Regions from separate parts of the Priestia sp. 3CA3 genome, predicted to be linked through region 4. Evidence: riboswitches for the same ligand, from Rfam matches in the RefSeq annotation. Region 4 holds a riboswitch; each other region holds the start of a gene.
The links. A riboswitch is a leader RNA that binds a small molecule or an ion and turns the genes downstream of it on or off. The one in region 4 is predicted to bind cobalamin.
Positions count from the first base shown of each region.

Region 1 (5,107 bases), on a different contig from region 4:
GCAATTTGCGGGTGACGCAACGCTTCTTTATTACACAACGGACGAGGCAAAAGAAGGTCGCGATGCATTTAAGGAAAAACGCAATCCAGACTTCCAACAGTTCCCACGTTTCCCTTAAACAGCTGAAACAGCTTGGTGATTATCATCAGGCTGTTTTTTCAATTTGATTTAGTTAATTAGTATAAAAAGGAGAGAAATTTATGAGTGGCCAAACGATTCCTAATGGGCTTATGCAAAGAGCATATTTGACGCCAAACCGAGTGGCGGTAGAAACACTGCAAAAGTCGCTTACGTTTCAAGAGCTTCATAAGCGTGTTCAAAAAGTAGCGCAGCAGCTTTCGTTTAACGGTGTAAAGCAAGGTGATACCATTGCTTTATGCATGAAAAACAGCGTGGAGTTTATTGAGATTTTACATGCGGTTTCTTATATTGGCGCTCGGGTGCTGCTCGTCAATACGCGTTTGACAAATGAAGAAATCAATTATCAGCTAACAGATGCAAACGTGTCGTTGCTTATTACGGATGAAGCATTTTTAACGAGAGAGTTCCAAAGTTCCATTACTCAGCTTCCTTTATCTTCTTTAAAAAGTTCTCCAGAAACAGAAACGTATTTTCAGAAAACGTGGAATCTCGAGGAGACGTTCACCATTATGTATACGTCTGGAACAACAGGTAATCCAAAAGGAGTGCTGCAGACATATGGAAATCACTGGTGGAGTTCCATTGGTTCAGCGCTTAATTTAGGATTAAATGAAAAAGACTGCTGGCTTATAGCGGTTCCTTTGTTTCATATTAGCGGATTATCCATTTTAATGCGGAGCGTCTTTTACGGAATGAAAATCATTTTAGAAGAACGATTTGAAGCAAGAGCGGTGAATGAAGCCATTGAAAACAAAGGAGTAACAATTATTTCGGTTGTCACTTCCATGCTATCGAATATGCTGGATGAATTAGCTGAACGTAAATACCCAAATACATTTCGCTGTATGCTTTTAGGAGGAGGACCCGCACCGCTTACTATTTTAGAGGCTTGTGTGAATAAAGAAATTCCTGTTTATCAAACTTATGGAATGACAGAAACATCTTCACAGTTCGTTACGCTTTCACCTGAAGATAGTTTGCGAAAACTGGGATCAGCAGGTAAACCATTATTTCCGTGTGCAATGAAAATTGTAGATGAGAATGGAAATGAAACACGTGAAGCAGGAGAAATCATTGTTAAAGGTCCAAATGTTACAAAAGGATATTTAAATAAACCTGAAGCTACTAAAAAAGCCCTTCAACAAGGCTGGTTCTATACAGGAGATATCGGGAAAGTGGATGAAGAAGGTTTTCTATATGTATTAGACAGACGTTCGGACCTTATTATTTCAGGTGGAGAAAATGTATATCCAGCTGAAATTGAAAATGTTTTGTTGAAGCATCCCGCTGTTAAAGAGGCCGGTGTAACGGGAGTAGCCGATGGAAAATGGGGACAAGTTCCTGCAGCATGCATTGTTATAAACGAAGACGTTTCAGATGAAGAGTTATCTTTACACATTCAACAATTTTTAGCAAAGTACAAACTTCCAAAGTATTTCGTTCGAGTAGAGGAGCTGCCGCGAACGGCCTCTAATAAAATCATACGCCGGAAGCTATCATCGTTCATACAGAAAGGGATTTAATCGATGATTATCAAAAAAGTACATCTTTATAAAATTGACATGAAGCTTCTTTCTCCTTTTTCAACAAGCTATGGTACGGTCCAGGATCGAGAATTGATTTTGCTTGAAGTAGAAGATGAAAAAGGATTTACAGGATGGGGAGAAGTCGTTGCTTTTTCATCTCCTTGGTATACGGAAGAAACGATTCAGACATGTTTTCATATGTTAGACGATTTTTTAATTCCTTCGCTTCTTCACCAGCAGCTTCAAAAACCAGAGGATGTTCAAAAGTTATTCAAACCTCTAAAGCGGAACAACATGGCTAAAGCAGCTTTGGACTGTGCTGTATGGGATTTGTATGCAAAGCGCCAAAATAAGCCCTTAGCTGAAGTAATTGGCGGAATAAGGCCTGCTGTAGAAGCTGGAGTGGTAGTTGGCTTAAATGATATTTCCATCATGAAAGAACAAATAAAGACTTATATGAAAGATGGTTATAAGCGCTTTAAAGTGAAAATTAAGCCAGGCGCTGACTATGAGCTACTGAAACAAATTCGAGATGAATTTCCAAGCATTCCTCTTATGGCTGATGCCAATTCAGCCTATACGTTAAGCGATAGTGATTCATTGAAAAAACTAGATGAATTGAATTTAATGATGATCGAACAGCCGTTAAGTTCGGATGATATCCTTGATCATCGATTATTACAAAAGCAAATGAAGACGCCGATTTGCTTAGATGAAAGTATTGTGAGCTATGAAGATGCACGTCATGCAATCGAACAAAAAAGCTGCAAGATTATCAATGTGAAAATCGGTCGAGTTGGCGGAATGTCTGTAGCAAAAAAAATTCATGATTTATGCGCCCTACACGGTGTAAGGCTTTGGGTTGGCGGAATGTTAGAAGCCGGGATTTCACGAGCTCATAACATCGCCCTTGCCACACTGCCTTCTTTCACGATACCAGGTGACATTTCTGCGTCGTCTCGCTATTGGGAAAAAGATATTATTAAGCCCGAAGTAGAGGTAGAAGCCGGAGTAATAAAGGTGAAGGAAAAACCGGGGATAGGATACGATATTGATAAAAAGTTTATCAAAACAATCACAGCATTTGAAAAAGAATACAAATAATTAAAAACCGTTTTTTATGAAAAACGGTTTTTTTATTGATGTTGGCAATGTTTAGTAGAAAAATAGGACAAATTTTTTAAAAAGAGCACATTGTTCCATCAAGCGTGTCAAAACATGTTATGATGGAGTAGTTTGATGAAAAAAGTCGAAGGATTTTATCGTAAAAAACAAAATTATTTTTGAAAATAGGTTGATAGTTTTCTAAGTTGTCCTATATAATGTGTTTATAACATAACACAATATGTTGTTTGTTAAACAATAATAAAATACTATATTTTGTGTTTTCCAGTGAAAAAGGTGTCTGATAAAAAGACTTAAAAGGGAATTTGGTGAAAATCCAAAGCTGTCCCCGCAACTGTGAATGCTGATGAAATAAGGAGATCCACTGTGAGTAAACATCATGGGAAGGCCTTAAAGTAAAAAGAAGCATAAGTCAGGAGACCTGCCTTTTTTATGTCGTTTTATCTTCTTCGGGAGGTGAGAGGGTAGAGCGAGGATTGAGAAAAGACTTAGTGTCTTCTTCTATCTTCGTTCTATTCGCTCACCGAGGTACGGTGAGCGATTTTTTATTTTGAAGTGAAGAGAGGAGCCATATTTATGGTGAATACATTAAAGCCTACAATTCTACATGAATTAACTGCATATATTGAACGTTTAAAAAAAGAATTTACGCAACTTGATTTTTCTTTGTATGAGGAAAAGGTTATTCAAACTGTTACAGTAAAGGAAAATATGACGGACGAAAAGGTTGCAAACGTACTAATTTTGGCAGCCCTAGAGCGTATTTCAATGGAAGAACCAGATTGGACGTACGTGGCGGCAGACGTCTACTTAAACGAACTATATCGAAAAGCAGCGGACAACCGAGGTTATGATAAAAAAGAGAAGTACGGTTCGTTTTATCAGCTTATTCAAGAACTAACAAAAATCGGCATTTATAATAAACAGCTATTAAAAACATATACAGAAGAAGAAATTAATGAAATTGCTTCAGTCATTATTCCTGAACGCGATCGTTTATTTACATACATTGGATTGCTGACATTAGCAGATCGCTATTTAGCGACATCACATGATAAGCGTGTATACGAATTACCGCAAGAACGTTTTCTTATCATTGCTATGACGCTGATGTCTCAAGAAAAGAAAGAAAATCGAACAGCATTAGTAAAAGAAGCGTACTGGGCGCTTTCTAGTCTATATATGACGGTTGCCACACCAACACTCTCAAACGCAGGAAAGAGCTACGGACAGCTATCTAGCTGCTTTATTGATACGATTGATGACAGCTTACGCGGTATTTATGATAGCAATACAGATTTGGCCACGCTTAGTAAAAATGGAGGCGGAATTGGTGTCTACCTCGGTCATATTAGAAGCCGAGGAAGTGATATAAAAGGTTTTAAAGGCGTATCATCAGGAACAATTCCATGGATGAAACAGCTAAATAATACGGCTGTAAGTGTCGATCAGCTAGGTCAACGACAAGGAGCTATTGCTGTATATTTAGATGTTTGGCATAAAGACATTTTTTCATTCTTAGACGCGCGTTTGAACAATGGTGATGAACGCCAGCGCACGCATGATTTATTCACTGGCGTATGTTTGCCAGATTTGTTTATGGAAAAAGTAGAAGCACGTGAAGACTGGCACTTATTCGATCCTCACGAAGTTCGTACGCTGATGGGCTACTCGTTAGAAGATTTTTATGATGAAGAAGAAGGCAGCGGTTCGTTCCGCACTCGTTACGCTGAGTGTGTAAACAATGAACAGCTTTCAAGAGAAACAGTGCCTGCTATTGAGATCTTCAAGCGCATTATGCTTTCGCAGCTTGAAACCGGAACTCCTTATATGTTCTATCGTGATACGGTTAACCGAGCTAATCAAAACCGACACGCGGGCATGATTTACTGCAGTAACTTATGTACAGAAATCACGCAAAACCAAAGTACAACGGTCGTAACAGAGGAAATTACGGAAGACGGAAAAATTATTATTACAAAGAATCCGGGCGATTTTGTTGTATGTAATCTTTCTTCTATTAACTTAGCGAGAGCCGTAACTGAAGATGTACTTGAACGTTTAATTCCAATTCAAGTACGCATGCTTGATAATGTTATTGAGTTAAATGATTTGCCGGTACTTCAAGCAAAGCTAACGAATCAAAAGTACCGCGCAGTAGGGCTTGGCACATTTGGCTGGAACCATTTGCTTGCCTTAAAGAAAATAGCATGGGAGACAGATGAAGCGGTAGCATATTGCGATGAATTGTATGAACAAATTTCTTACTTAACCGTGCAGGCAAGCATGAACTTAGCTAAAGAAAAAGGCGCATA
Region 1 is NZ_JBXENJ010000001.1:15,171-20,277, forward strand. It holds gene menB (1,4-dihydroxy-2-naphthoyl-CoA synthase) at 1-118, shown strand, start outside; gene AC1VNJ_RS00070 (o-succinylbenzoate--CoA ligase) at 201-1,664, shown strand; gene menC (o-succinylbenzoate synthase) at 1,668-2,771, shown strand; cobalamin riboswitch at 3,050-3,235, shown strand; gene AC1VNJ_RS00080 (ribonucleoside-diphosphate reductase subunit alpha) at 3,369-5,107, shown strand, end outside.
Region 1: linked by a shared signal. The riboswitch ahead of AC1VNJ_RS00080 (ribonucleoside-diphosphate reductase subunit alpha) and the one ahead of AC1VNJ_RS12400 ((2Fe-2S) ferredoxin domain-containing protein) in region 4 are both predicted to bind cobalamin.

Region 2 (5,107 bases), on a different contig from region 4:
CAAACCAAAAATACTCCAGTGAAAATAAATTGCCATGACAGAGCCAAGGGTTGCACCTGAGGAAACTCCGATCGTGTAAGGATCCGCAAGAGAGTTTCTTAATAGCCCTTGAAAGGCAGCCCCTGCTATTGAAAGCGAAGCTCCTACTAAAAATGCCACCAGTACTCTTGGAAAACGAATTTGCCAAATGATTAAATCCATGTTTTCCGGACCGTGATATAAGGATAGTCCGGTAAGGTGGCCAATAATAATTTTGATTGTATCTCCTACGGTTAACGAAACTGTACCAATAAATACTCCCATAATCACCGAAGTACATACAATAAATAAACTGACTATGTATAAAATAGATGCTTTGTTTAAAAAAATACGTTTAAAAATCAATACTTTCAGCTCCTCTAGGAAACGAGGCGTGATGTTTTACATTACATTAACCATTCATTTTCCTGTCCATAAACCATGTTTCCATCCTACATAGTATTGGAAACAAATCATCTTTTATTTGTTACGAGTGCTAGACTGTTGAACTAGGCAACGTAGAATAGCGTACTAAAGTTCTCGGTGAAAAAACAAGCGAAAACCTCTACAAGCTACACTTTTTGTGTTTGCTCCGGGCTTTTATAGTTGTCTATTAAATGATACAGCTTTTCCATATCTATAGCTTCTCTCACATATGCTGCTGCTTTTGAAAAAGACTCCTCTTTTTGCAGGCGACTGTTGAATGTATCCGTAATAGGCGGCAATTTTTTATGTTTACGAATTTGATTAAGCAAAGCTCTGCGCAAAGCATCGTTATGAAACACATCATGAACATACGTGCCAATGATGTTGTCTTTAACCGTTCCTTCTTTTTGATCATCTACCACCGCAAAGGCTTTCGTCATGCTTTTAGAAACCGTCTTTCCCATATGAATTTCATAGCCTTCAATCGAAACCTTCTCACTTTCTAACTGAACATATCCAGAAACTCTTTCTGTTTTTTTGCTGGTTGTCATAACGGTTTCCACTGGAAGCAAACCCAGCCCTTTAATAGATTCAATCCGGGACTCTACTGCATCGGGGTCCGTAATTGTCTCTCCTAACATTTGATATCCCCCGCAGATGCCAATAACGTGAGCGTTCGTTGCGTTCAAGACTTGATTAATGGCTAGAGCCAGGCCGCTTTCTTGTAAAAATTGCGCATCTTCAATCGTATTTTTGCTTCCTGGTAAAACAATTAAATCAGGCGTACCTAGTTGTGATGGCTTGGTTACAAGTCTCACATGACAGTCTTCTTCTAAGCTTAGAGGATCAATGTCTGTAAAATTTGAGATGCGAGGATACGAGATAACCGCAATATCGATTTCTTTTAACGGATTTACAAGCGTTGAGTAATTTCTGAGTGATAGCGAATCTTCAGCGTCAATTTCCACGTCGTGCATATAAGGAATGACTCCTAGTACCGGAACTCCCGTGTATTCTTCAAACCACTTCAACCCCGGTTTTAAAAGCTCTAAGTCTCCTCGGAATTTATTGATTAACACTCCAATTACTCTAGGTTTATGTTCATCTGGAAGCAATTGAAGAGTACCCACCAGACTCGCAAAAACCCCTCCTTTATCAATGTCTCCTACTAACACAACAGGGGCTTGGGCTATCTTTGCTACGCGCATATTTACCAGTTCCCGATCGTTCAAATTCACTTCAGCAGGACTTCCAGCACCTTCAATCACAATTCGATCATAATGATTGGCAAGCTCTTTATAAGACTCCGTGATAACGTTCAAACCTTCATTAAAAAATTCTTGCCGATACTGAAAAGCAAACATATTACGAAGCGGCTTTCCATGAACGACAATTTGAGATTCATGATCACGAGTTGGTTTAATTAAAATAGGATTCATATTGGTTGTTGCTTCTACTCCAGCCGCTTCAGCTTGAATTCCTTGCGCTCTTCCAATTTCTTTTCCATCCATTGTAATGTATGAATTAAGCGCCATATTTTGCGATTTAAACGGTGCAGTTTGATAGCCGTCTTCTTTAAAAATACGGCAAAACGCTGTAGCAATCATGCTTTTTCCAGCGTCTGAGTGCGTTCCTTGAATCATAAGAGGTTTTCCTTTTTTCACTTTTTCCACTCCCTATCACATAAAAAAACCTTAACTGTAAAAGTCAAGGTTTGGTCATGCGCTCATTAACACATTGTCTTGACTTATTTCTCCCACCGAAAAATAAGGGGTTTTTAAAAGCAGGTCTCCTGGCTTATGCTTCATTTTACTTCTGCATCCTTCCTAGTTTGACTAGTGGGTCTTTGCAGGTTCATCCACATTTACAGTAGCGGGGGCTGCACCGGATTTACACCGATTTCCCTATTATCCTCCTTAGAGGCACTTTTAAAATCATTTATTCTTTATTGTAACGAATTTTATAACCATTCACAATAACGATTTTCTTCTATTATTATATATTACTGTGTTTATACTTATTTGGGTCTCGTATGCTATAATAACAATTATTTTCCAAACATCTTATGAAATAGCTAGGAAGGTGCTCGTAGTTGAAGAAAAAAATCATTTATATCTTTATTAGTTTGCTTGTTCTTTACATAGCAATCATGTCTTTTTGTATGTATCAAACCGCTCATCAGCCTGTTCCGCAAAAAGCAGATTATGTGCTCATTTTAGGTTCGAAAGTAGACGGAGATCAAATGTCTCCTAGTTTAAAAGAACGAGCAAAAACGGCTTTATCTTATTTAAAGACTCATAAACAAACAAAAGTTATCGTAACGGGTGGAAAAGGATCCGATGAAGAAATTTCTGAAGCAGAAGCAGCCTATCGTTTTCTACGAAAAGAAGGAATTAAAAAGAATCGAATGATAAAAGAGGATCAGTCAACTTCTACTTTTGAGAATTTCACTTTCACTAAAAAGAAAGTTGATATTCAACACAAAAAAGTCGTGCTTGTTAGCAGTGATTTTCATTTATTTCGCGCCTCTATTATTGCCAAGCGTCAAGGTTTTGACGTTTATCCTTTAGGTGCAAAGACACCAAATTCAATTAAACTTCAAGCCTACTTTCGTGAGTATGCTGCTATCTTAAAAACGTGGCTGTTTGATAAATAAATAGAGTACACCCCTATACAAACGAAAAACACGGCATGAATTCATGCCGTGTTTTTTATTAATCATCCGTATCGATAACTGCTTTTGGTAAACCCGTGTATTTCGCCCAGTAGAAAATACCGATTGAAACAAGAGCAATTAAAATTAAGTCAAGCGGGTTGCTTAGCACACCTTGTCCTCCACCAAATGAGCCTAGGTAAGAGATAACAAGCATAATAATATAATAAGCAACTAGCCACCAAGCAGATTTAAGCTGCTGTGCAAATTTTACAACGTCAGTTGGTACGTATTTCTTAAATGCTACGTAGATAACAACCATTAGAAGCTGTGATCCTAGAAGCCAAGAAATTGTCGTCCATCCTGACCAATATACGATGTATGAACAGAAGATAAATGACACAGGAGCAATAACGCTCATGCCTTTTAATTTGAAAGGCTTTTTAAGGTCTTTTGCATTTACTCTGAATGCAGCAGCTGAAATTGGCGCAATCGCATAAGACAGAATAAGTGCTACTGAACATACGTTTACTAGCGCTTCCCAAGAAGGAAATGGCAGTGTCCAGAATACGGACATTCCAAACGATAGCCATAGTGACGCACGTGGAATTCCTGTTTTCTTATCTACTTTTGAGAAACGTTTAAATAGTGTTCCATTACGAGACCAAGCATAAACTAAACGAGAAGTTGTATTCATGAAGATGTTCCCGTTACCGCCTGGTGATAAAATAGCATCAAAAATAACAAGCGTTACTAACCAGCCAAGGCCTAAAATAAGTGCAATATCTTTAAATGGTAAAGAGAATTGCTCTTGAATTGTTCCCCATCCTCCTGATAGCATATCAGCCGGAATGTTACCAATGAACAATACTTGCAGTGCTGTGTAAATAATCGCTGAAAGTACAATACAGATAATGAGCGCGATTGGAATATTACGCTGCGGGTTTTTAACTTCACTGGCTACAGAAACAATAGGGTGAAGTCCTAGGTAAGCAAACATAACGCCACCTGTTGAAATGGCTGCTTGAATACCATTAAAACCAAACGGAGTAAAATCGCCAGTTGTAAAGTTAGCTGATTTAAAGTGATAAGCTAACACGACGATAATTGTAAGAGGAACCGCATATTTGAACACAGATATAATAACATTTGACTTAGCAAATGCTTTTACACTTACGTAGTTAATGATAAAAAATAGCGTTAATAACGCGAACTGAAATAACCAGCCGATTGTAGTAGGCGATTCAGAACCATGTTTAGTTAGACCAGGAAGCCAAAACGCAACATACTGACGTACAGCCGTTACCTCGATGGCAATCAAACTTGTATAAGCAATAATGGTAATGAATGAAATTAAGTAACCCACTAAATGACCATGTGAGTAAACCGGATAACGGATAATTCCACCGGTACGCGGCAGCGCTGCTCCAAGTTCAGCATACACTAAACCGATAAGTAAAATAATGACTCCGCCAATCAGCCACGAAAAACTTCCGGCTGGACCAGCCTTTGACGCTACGTTACTAACCGCAAATAACCAGGCGGAACCGAAAATAGCTCCCATCCCAATTAACGTTAGGTCAAGTAACGATATTGATTTTTTAAACTTTCCTTGATTTCCTTGATCAGACATAATATCCTCCTTTAAAATTTCCACTCCACATATCTACGCCCTTGCGTCCGATATGGGATTCTTTACATCATCCTCCTCTTACTAAGACCTCACAAGTGGATATGTTAACAAATATTCTCTAAAAAACCAAGTTAAAAACTTTATTTTTTTGTAAAACATCGTTGAATTGCTTATGTATAGCGCATAAATTCCACAGAAGATTTGAGGACTACTCCTCCTATTTAACCGCATTTTTCTTAGGTTAAACATAAAAGAATATTCAAACTATTTACCGTAAAAAAAGGTCTGAGATATAACAAAATCAACCGCTAGAAGCAGCTACATACGCAACACCTAGGCTTGCCATACCAATAAAAAAATCCGAACGATTCATCGTT
Region 2 is NZ_JBXENJ010000002.1:206,377-211,483, forward strand. It holds gene AC1VNJ_RS05870 (FecCD family ABC transporter permease) at 1-384, opposite strand, end outside; gene AC1VNJ_RS05875 (cobyric acid synthase) at 591-2,117, opposite strand; cobalamin riboswitch at 2,210-2,389, opposite strand; gene AC1VNJ_RS05880 (YdcF family protein) at 2,537-3,100, shown strand; gene AC1VNJ_RS05885 (APC family permease) at 3,159-4,730, opposite strand.
Region 2: linked by a shared signal. The riboswitch ahead of AC1VNJ_RS05875 (cobyric acid synthase) and the one ahead of AC1VNJ_RS12400 ((2Fe-2S) ferredoxin domain-containing protein) in region 4 are both predicted to bind cobalamin.

Region 3 (5,107 bases), on a different contig from region 4:
TTAAATTGGGAAAGTGACGTACAAGAGTTGAATGATGCAATGAAGCTTATAAACGTGGTTCATCAAAATTTTGAATCGTTTTTGGCGTGTTGTGAAGATAATTCTTTTGATGTTGTCTACTTTGATCCTATGTTTCAAGAACAAATTGAGGAATCGAATGGAATTAACGGTATTAAAGCAATAGCACTGTATACCACGCTGACGCCAATGGCTATACAAGAAGCAAAAAGAGTAGCCAAACAAAAGGTCGTGCTAAAAGATCATTGGAAAAGCAGTCGTTTTAAAGAGCATGGATTTACTGTGCAAAAACGAAAAACATCAAAATTTCATTACGGGACAATTGATATACAAAAATAACCAAAAAAGTAAAATTAATTACGCTCATTGAAAAGACTTCCAAAACCTTTTAGGAATTAAAAAGTTTTGGAAGTTTTTTTTATGAATTTCATCTAAAGTTCATAAAAGTATGATATATTTTTGAACATAAAAATACTTTTGTGTTTAAGCATCCAGCAAAAAAGGAATATCTTGTATAGGTTTCCGCTCGGTGTGACAACCTCAAACAGAAGAAGGAAGGTGGTAACTGAAAAGTCGTCAAATGCCCGTAGACAGCATAAATGAATAAGCAAATATAGGTAAAAAATTAATAAGTATGTTACAATACCTAGTGAGTTATGATAATGAATTTTACAATATGAAAAGACCATATGGGAAAAGATGAGAAAGGAAAGATACGAATGCCTAGATGGATAAAAAGAATGCTAATTGTATTTATTACAGTATTTACATTTGGGCTTGTCACTCCACCAGAATATTTATACGTTGATGATGCAAAAGCGGACAAGCAACATAAAGCAGGGTATGTAAGAGAAACAACTCCTGTCACAGCTGTTATAGAAGATATTCATTTGCCATATGAAGAACCAAAATATGAAGACGTTTCATCATTTGTTACGTATGCAATGGAATCAGCTGAAAAACAGTCAGTGGAAAAATTCGGAACAAAAATTGGTCCTGTCATTGAAGATGAATTTCGTCAAGCAGTGTTACCTAAAATTGAAGAAGTGCTGACCGACATTGGCACTGAACGTGAACAGTCAATTCAGAATCTCGAGATAAGCGAGCACCCTGCTGCTGGCTACGGTGAAAAGATTTTCCATGTATATGACCGGGAAACCGGTCAGGACTTAATACGGTTTCATGTACGGCGTGAAAATCCTCCAAAAGATGGATACTGGTTTAATTTTCACTATCATGCGGCCGCAGATAATTTTCAAAAGCATTATGATTTAGGGAAAATTTATTGGAACCGAAACATGCCGCCTAAGTGGTTCAGCTGATAATAGACACAACATTCTACAATTTCGAAATGTTAGCTTTTTTAAGCTAGCATTTTTTTACGTCTAAAACCGTTATGGTCTAAATAAGCTGAAACATTAGCACAACGATAAAAAAATCGTTTATAATGAAGTCAGACTTCTTACTATAGAATTGTAGGAAGGAACGAATAGACGCTGGAGGTAACACAATGAAACAATTTACGGAAGAAAAACAATTTCGCGAACAAATTAAGAATGAAACACTAAGCGTTGGGATTTTTACGACAACGTGGTGTCCTGATTGCAAACGTTTGGATATGTTTATTGATGAAATCGTTGACGAAAATACAGATAAAGCATGGTTTAAAATTGACAAGGATGAGTTTGAAGAACTTTCTGCTGAAAACAATGTAATGGGTATTCCTTCTCTTCTTGTATATAAAAACGGTGAAAAAATTGCGCACCTGCACAGTGCAAATGCTAAAACGCCTGAAGCGGTCCGTGAATTTTTAGCAACTCTTTAATTCCCTAAGCTGCGAGAGCATTCTCGCAGCTTTTTTTGTGAGAATGGCTATTTCCATTTTTCGATGAGTGGGGTATACTAGGACAAGTGAATAATCGTAAAGCAATAAGGTCTCAATTTAAAGATTGAGTGAAAAGGGAAGTCTGGTGAAAAACCAGCGCGGTCCCGCCACTGTAAGCGCTTTGTGCGTAAGTCAGGAGACCTGCCTTATTGTTAGCTGTGAAACCTTCGAGGAAGGGTGAAGCAGGGTAATGAACATACATATCAAGTATAGTGAACGGATTCTTTTCCTGCTTATCTTGACGTTACCTGCTTTGCTTTCAATTGAAAGTAAAGCTTTTTTATTTTGAAGCTGCTGCCGAGCAGTATACATAGTCAAAGCGGAAAAAACGGGATAGCGCTGCTTTTTGCATGATCATTTGCTTTTTCTTTAACGTGGAGGTTTCGTATTCACAATGAACAATATATAGGGGGAGTATTTAGATGAAAAAATGGCTTTCGTATTCCATTATTGCGCTGTTAGTCATCGTACTTGCTGCATGCGGTGCAGGCAGCCAAAGCAACAGTGATAAAAAAACGAAGCAAGATACAGAACAAACGTCACAAGCTGCGTTTCCAGTGAAGGTAAAAGACGCGCGTGATAAAGAAATTACGTTGAAAAAACAGCCTAAGAAAATTGTTTCATTAATGCCAAGTAATACGGAGATTGTATATGCCCTTGGCCTTGAAAAAGAATTAGTCGGTGTCACAAGCAACGATGATTATCCTAAAAGCGTAAAGAAAAAAGCGCAGGTGGGAGATATGAACGTTAATGCAGAAAAAGTTATTGCTTTAAATCCTGATTTAGTGCTGGCACACGCTTCAAGTATGGGCGTTTCAGATGAAGTATTTAAACAAATTGAAAGTGCGGGTATTCCGGTATTTGTTGTAAAAGATTCAACAACGTTTGATACGGTTTATGATTCTATTACGCAAATTGGTAAATTAACGGGTAAAACAAAAGAAGCTAATCAAACAATTAAAGACATGAAAGAAAAAGTAGCTTCAATTGAGAAAAAAGCAAAAACGATTTCAAAAGAAGATCGTAAAAAAGTATGGATAGAGGTATCGGGAGCTCCTGAGATTTATACAACAGGAAAAGGTACGTTCATGAACGAAATGCTTACTATGATCGGTGCTGATAACGTAGCGGCTAGTGAAAAGGGTTGGGTTAAGTTTTCTGAAGAGCAAGTTGTTAAGTTAAACCCTGACGTTATTATCGCAACGTATGATGCAGACAAAAATGAGATTATGAAGCGTCCCGCTTGGAGCAGCATGACTGCTGTAAAAGAGGGGAACATCGAAAAGGTTGATCAAAACAAAATCAACCGCTTAGGACCTCGTATTGTAGATGGCTTAGAGGACTTAGCAAAAGCAGTATACCCTGAGGTGTACAATAAATAAAAAGAGGGACCATATTCCAGTTCGAATTGAAAAGGGGATTGGTCCCTTTTCACATCTTAAAATTGAAGAACGGCCTGAGCTTTTAATCATGAAAACCGAGACTTCTTATAAAACATACAGCTCAGGCGTTTTAGGAACAGGCATCATGGAAACGGACACCTTTTACAATCGATTTGTTCATAAAGACTATTATTCAGATACTCCTTCTTTAGAGTATGAGCAATATTTGATGAAAGAAAATGTGCGCCATGAGCAAATCGTAGGGTTGATGACAGCGGTTTGGTTAAAAGAAAGAGCGGTTTACTGTTATGAAGGCTACGGAGTAAGAGTAGCTTCCGTGATAACGGCTGGAGTAGGAAACGCAGTGGATATTACAGCTGACGAAGCTGTTCCATTTTATTCCTCTCCCGGTACAATTAATATGTTTTTTTTCGTGGAAGGCACGCTTACGGATGCGGCGTTTTTACAGCTTTTTATTGCCGCTACAGAAGCCAAAACAAAAACGCTGTCACAGCTGGGTGTCATAGATCCAGCTACAAAGACGATTGCTACGGGAACATCTACGGACAGTATCTCAGTTGCAGCGTCTCAGCAAGGACCATTATATGAATATGCAGGCTCTATGACCGCTTTAGGTCAAGCGGTAGCCAAGCTGGTAAAAATAAGCTTAGAGCAGGCACTTAAGGAAAAGAGGTGAAGAAATGAGTATTGCACAAGCGATGATTGCACACCTGACAGCCATGACGATTGCTCTACTCATTGACCGAATCATAGGTGACCCAGAAAATTGGCCGCATCCCGTTCGCTGGTTTGGCAAGTGGATTTATTGGATGGATTCCAGATTAAATAAAGGCGCAGGAAAACGATTCAAAGGATTGCTTCTTGTGATAAGTATGGTGGTGCTCGCAGGAGTTATTCCTTTTTTATTCCTTCATGCTTTGTACGGAGTTCATTTTATACTAGGTGTTTTAGTAGAGGGCGTAATGATTGCGACTACTATATCCACTCGTTCCTTAAGCGAAGCTGCTTATAAGGTGCAAAAGCCGCTTCAGCTAGGAGATATGGAGAAAGCTAGATATGAAGTAAGCATGATTGTGGGACGAGATACGGATCGTTTATCAGAAGGAGAAATTGCCAGAGCGACGGTAGAGACCGTGGCTGAAAATACAAGTGATGGTATTACAGCTCCGCTTTTTTATGCATTTATAGGAGGAGGAGCCCTAGCCTTTTTTTACCGAGCTATTAACACATGCGATTCAATGGTTGGGTATAAAAATGACCGCTACTTTCTGTTCGGCTATTTTAGTGCAAAAACCGATGACGTATTAAACTATATTCCAAGTCGGTTAACTGCAGTGGTGATGACCGCTGTTAATGTAGCAAAAAGCCAATATTCTCTTTGGCATGTAACGAGTTTGATTAAGCGCGATGCTAAGAAGCATCCAAGTCCAAATAGCGGATACGGGGAAAGTGCAGTGGCTGCCCTTTTAGGTATTCAACTCGGCGGGCTTAATACATATAAAGGCATAGAATCTAATCGTGCAAAAATGGGCGAACCACTCATTCCCCTGCAAGCCGGTCATATTGAACAAGCTGTTTTCATTATGAAAAGGACGGTCTATGCTACGTGGTTATTCTATCTTTTGTTAGGAGGAGTTATTAGTGCTATTACCTACACATGGAGCTAACCCCAATGTCTTTTTAAAAGCAATAGGGGCCGAGAATTTGTCGCATCTAAAAGACTTTAGCGTAAACACAAATCCTTTAGGGGCTCCCCTTGTTCTTCACGAAAAGTGGAACGAATTCAAGGAAGCTGCGTTTA
Region 3 is NZ_JBXENJ010000006.1:244,625-249,731, reverse strand. It holds gene AC1VNJ_RS17700 (class I SAM-dependent methyltransferase) at 1-357, shown strand, start outside; gene AC1VNJ_RS17695 (YpjP family protein) at 738-1,340, shown strand; gene AC1VNJ_RS17690 (thioredoxin family protein) at 1,529-1,843, shown strand; cobalamin riboswitch at 1,934-2,066, shown strand; gene AC1VNJ_RS17685 (ABC transporter substrate-binding protein) at 2,326-3,285, shown strand; gene AC1VNJ_RS17680 (adenosylcobinamide amidohydrolase) at 3,374-3,982, shown strand; gene cbiB (adenosylcobinamide-phosphate synthase CbiB) at 3,987-4,973, shown strand; gene cobD (threonine-phosphate decarboxylase CobD) at 4,948-5,107, shown strand, end outside.
Region 3: linked by a shared signal. The riboswitch ahead of AC1VNJ_RS17685 (ABC transporter substrate-binding protein) and the one ahead of AC1VNJ_RS12400 ((2Fe-2S) ferredoxin domain-containing protein) in region 4 are both predicted to bind cobalamin.

Region 4 (5,107 bases):
CATGGCATTTATTGCAGGAATTGACCGCATTCTTGATATGATGCGTACCACAGTTAACGTAGTAGGAAATGCTCTAGCTGCAATTGTAATGTCCAAGTCTGAAGGCGAATTTGATAAGCAAAAATCATTAAATTACACAAATGAATTAAAGAAATCAAACATAGCTTAAAACAAAAAAGCCGGGCAGCTGCCTGGCTTTTTTGTTTGGAGCTGCCTGTTATCTTTTTTGAAACATATGGTAAAATAAAAGAAATGAGAGACAAAGGAAGTGTCATAATGACGGAAACTGTTCAGTTAATTAAAAAGCTTGTTTCGATTCCCAGTCCTTCTGGAAATACAGAAAAGGTGATTTCATTTGTCGAAGACTATGTAAAAGAGCTAAATATTCAAACGTATCGCAATCGAAAAGGAGGCTTAGTCGCTACTATTCCCGGTAAAGATACGGATCATCACCGCATGCTGACGGCTCATGTCGATACATTAGGTGCTATGGTAAAAGAAATCAAACCGAGTGGACGTCTGAAAATCGACTTGATTGGAGGGTTCCGCTACAATTCCATTGAAGGAGAATATTGTGAAATCGAAACGTCAGCAGGAGAAGTATTTACAGGGACCATCCTTATGCATCAAACATCTGTTCATGTGTATAAAGATGCAGGTAAAGCTGAGCGAAATCAAGATAATATAGAAATTCGATTGGATGAAAAAGTACATAGCGCAGAAGATGTTCGCAGTCTTGGAATTGAAGTCGGCGACTTTGTTTCGTTTGATCCTCGTGTAGAAATAACAAAAAGCGGTTTTATTAAATCTCGTCATCTCGATGATAAAGCAAGCGTAGCTTTATTGCTTCAGCTCGTGAAAACAATTCAAGAAGAGCAGATCGAACTGCCATACACTACGCACTTTCTTATTTCAAATAATGAAGAAATTGGATACGGAGGAAATTCGAACATTACGCCTCAAACGGTAGAATACTTAGCGGTTGATATGGGTGCCATGGGAGATGGACAATCTACTGATGAATACACCGTGTCTATTTGTGTAAAAGATTCAAGCGGCCCATATCATTACGGTTTGAGAAAGCATTTGGTGGAGCTAGCTAAGCAGCATGATATTCAGTATAAATTAGATATTTATCCGTTTTACGGATCAGATGCTTCTGCTGCTATTCGTGCCGGGCATGACATCGTACACGGCTTAATTGGTCCAGGAATTGATTCTTCTCATGCGTTTGAGAGAACGCATCAAGATTCATTAAACCATACGTACAAGCTTCTTTACCACTATGTGCAATCGAACATGGTTCTGCTTTAAGAAAGGAATATTTAATTAGTGTATTTTTATGCAAAACAAAGAGCAGGACGGGACTGTGATGTCTGTACTTTCCTTTCCTAAAAAAGAAGCCGGCTGTCCGGCTTCTTTTTTTAATAAATACTATATATTTTTTTACTGATGAAGCAACAGTTGGTAAAAAAAGCACCTTTTTTAAAGAGGTATAATAAGGCTTAAACCTTTTGTACATTTTGTTCATTTACAGAAGTTAAAATGTTTTTAAATTTTTAAAAGTTTCTTGTGACAAGTTTTGTAGAATGGGTTTTCAAAAGGATATGGTTTCGTCATAATGTGGATATAGCGATCACTACAATAATCGGAGGCGAATCTTTTCATGTGGGTACTGACGGTATATGCTGGAAAAGAAATGAAAATGTTTGAATTTGAAACTGAAACGCAGGCGAGAGAAGCTTTTGCAAAAACAAATGGCTGTAAAGTTCTTTCAGAAGTCGTGTATTATAATGATCCTCATTTAACGTTAGTAGCTATATAATGAAAAAACAAGAGCTGACTTTATGCTCTTGTTTTTTTATAGCTTCTTGTATCTTACGAAAAGAATAAAGTTGAAATAAAAAAAAATGTACGCTATGATATGGTAGTTACTTCTATTATTCTGATAGTTTAAAAGGTTCATATATATCAAACAGCAACAGTAAAGATGCCAAGAAGGCTTAATAGGGAAACTGGTGTAAGACCAGTACTGTCCCCGCAACTGTAAGTGTGGACGAACGAGTATAACCACTGTGAAAAAATCACGGGAAGGTTCTCAAGTAGAATGATACACAAGTCAGGAGACCTGTCTTTATTGTGAAGTTTCTATTTCTCCGGGGAGCGGGAAGGGAAACGTTGGCTTAAAGTGGCATTCGTGTACACTCTTATTCTAACGTTTTACCCGCTCGCATATTAGCGAAGCGGGTTTTTCTCATATCCTAAAACTACATATCGTGCAAAAAAGGTGCGCAATGACCACATTGCGTTAAATGGGAAGTCTGGTGTGAAGCCAGCGCGGTACCCGCCACTGTGAAGAGGAGCTGATTGCATATGCCACTGTATTCGGGAAGGCGCAATCAAGTAATGAATCGAAGTCAGGAAACCAGCCTTTTTCTAATGCGAAGCTTACCCTACGGGATATAGGTGGAAGTGCAAAAACTTAGTTTGAATTTTCTGCGCCTCTATCATTGATAGAGGCGTTTTTTTAGTAAAGGAGAGAATGAGTGTGACGACTTGGAACTTGAATGCAACAAAGCATCACGTATTGATTTGTAATGGAAGCAGCTGTATGAGAAAAGGTGGAGAAGAAGCCACGCAGGCTATTCGAAATAAAGTGACCGAACTGAATCTAGATGAAGCGGTTCATACAACCCGCACGCGCTGTAACGGAAGATGCAAAGATGCTCCTGTAGCTATCGTGTACCCTTCAGGAGATTGGTACAAGCAGGTCACTGAAAACGTAGCTCATCGAATTGTTGAAGAGCATTTAGCAGGGGGCTGCAGTATAAAGGAATCGCTTATTTATGAATATGATCAAAATGGTTTCGTTTCTCCAGAAAACAGTGACTCCATAGAAGGAATTGACAAAGTAAAAAGTAATGCATAAAGGAGGAGCTAGCATGAAAGGTAAACTACTAGTTATTGGATTCGGTCCAGGAAGCTTTGAGCATATCACACAGCGAGCAAGAGAAGCCATTCAAGAAAGTGATATGATCATTGGTTATAAAACCTATGTGGAATTAATTCAAGGACTGTTAACGAATCAACAAATTATTAGTACAGGAATGACCGAAGAAGTAAGCCGTGCACAAGAAGCTGTAAAGCAAGCTGAAGCGGGGAAAACAGTGGCGGTCATTTCAAGCGGAGATGCAGGAGTATACGGAATGGCCGGCCTTGTGTATGAAGTGTTGATCGAAAAAGGATGGAAAAAAGAAACGGGCGTAGAGCTGGAAGTAATTCCTGGCATTTCGGCTATTAATTCATGCGCATCTCTCCTTGGGGCGCCCGTGATGCATGATGCCTGTACGATTAGTTTGAGTGACCACCTTACGCCTTGGGAGTTAATTGAAAAAAGAATTGAAGCAGCTGCACAAGCAGATTTTGTAGTAGCCTTTTATAATCCGAAAAGCGGAAGAAGAACAAGACAAATTGTGGAAGCGCAGAGGATTCTATTAAAGTACCGTTCTCCTGATACGCCTGTTGGCCTTGTAAAAAGCGCTTATCGTGACCGTGAAGAAGTCGTAATGACGAACTTAAAAGATATGTTAAACCATGAAATAGGCATGCTGACTACCGTTGTTGTTGGGAATTCATCTACGTTCTTTTATGACGATTTGATGATTACACCGCGAGGGTATCAGCGGAAATATACCCTCAATCAAACGGAACAGCCGCTAAGACCGCATCAGCGACTTCGAAAAGAAGCAGAACCATGGGCTCTTGATCAAGAGGAGACTGTACAGCAAACGGCTTCAGCTATTGAAGCTGTTCAGAATAAAAAAGAAGAAAAAACAGCTTCACGAGCTCTTGCAGAAGAAGCGCTTCAAGCAATTTTAGGTGAAACTACTTCTCCGGTCGTACATCAGCCAATAGAGTCTATTTTTGAAGTGGCGGTTAGTCCAGGGCTTGCGAATAAGAAGTTTACGCCCGTTCAAATGACAACACTAGCAGAAGTTGTTGGTGAAAAAGGTACGATGGAGTATACGCCTGATCATCAAATTAAATTGCAAATTCCAACGGCTCATCCAGATGTGATCATTGAAAAACTTCAAGCAGCTTCCTTTTTATTATCTCCGGTCGGAGACGTGTTTACAATTAAAGCGTGTGATTTTTGTGATGGAGAAAAAAGCGACGCCATCCCACATACGGAAGAATTACAAAAGCGCCTCGGCGGAATGGACATGCCAAAAGAGCTGAAGCTTGGTATTAATGGATGCGGTATGGCCTGTTACGGTGCTGTTCAAGAAGATATCGGCATTGTCTATAGAAAAGGTGCGTTTGACTTATTTTTAGGAGCTAAAACGGTTGGGCGCAACGCGCATTCAGGTCAAATTGTGGCGGAAGGCATAGCGCCCGATGACATTGTTGAAATAGTTGATAACATTGTCCGTGAATATAAAGAAAAAGGTCATCCTAATGAGCGGTTTCACAAATTCTTTAAGCGTGTGAAGAACGTTTATGGATTCGATTATCAGGATATAACACCAAAAATAAAAGTAGAACCAGCTCCTTGTGGAGATTAAGAAATGGGAGGGCATTATATGAAATCAGTTTTATTTGTAGGTCATGGAAGCAGAGATTCTGAAGGGAACGATCAAATTCGCGAGTTTATCTCGACTATGAAGCATGATTGGGACGCATCTATTTTAGTAGAAACGTGTTTTCTAGAATTTGAACGTCCGAATGTAAGTCAAGGAATTGACACGTGTGTGGCAAAAGGAGCACAAGATGTAGTTGTGATTCCAATTATGCTCTTGCCTGCTGGCCACTCTAAAATACATATTCCGGCGGCTATAGATGAAGCTAAGGAAAAATATCCACACGTAAACTTTGTATACGGACGTCCCATTGGCGTTCATGAAGAAGCTCTTGAAATTTTAAAAACGAGATTACAAGAATCAGGAGAAAATTTAGAAACTCCAGCTGAAGACACGGCTGTTATTGTCTTAGGACGAGGAGGAAGCGATCCTGATGCAAACAGTGATCTATATAAAATTACGCGCCTTCTTTGGGAAAAAACAAACTACAAAATCGTCGAAACTTCTTTTATGGGCGTGACCGCTCC
Region 4 is NZ_JBXENJ010000004.1:113,093-118,199, forward strand. It holds gene AC1VNJ_RS12385 (cation:dicarboxylate symporter family transporter) at 1-169, shown strand, start outside; gene AC1VNJ_RS12390 (M42 family metallopeptidase) at 277-1,314, shown strand; gene AC1VNJ_RS12395 (hypothetical protein) at 1,667-1,825, shown strand; cobalamin riboswitch at 1,972-2,150, shown strand; cobalamin riboswitch at 2,269-2,448, shown strand; gene AC1VNJ_RS12400 ((2Fe-2S) ferredoxin domain-containing protein) at 2,549-2,929, shown strand; gene cobJ (precorrin-3B C(17)-methyltransferase) at 2,943-4,565, shown strand; gene AC1VNJ_RS12410 (sirohydrochlorin chelatase) at 4,584-5,107, shown strand, end outside.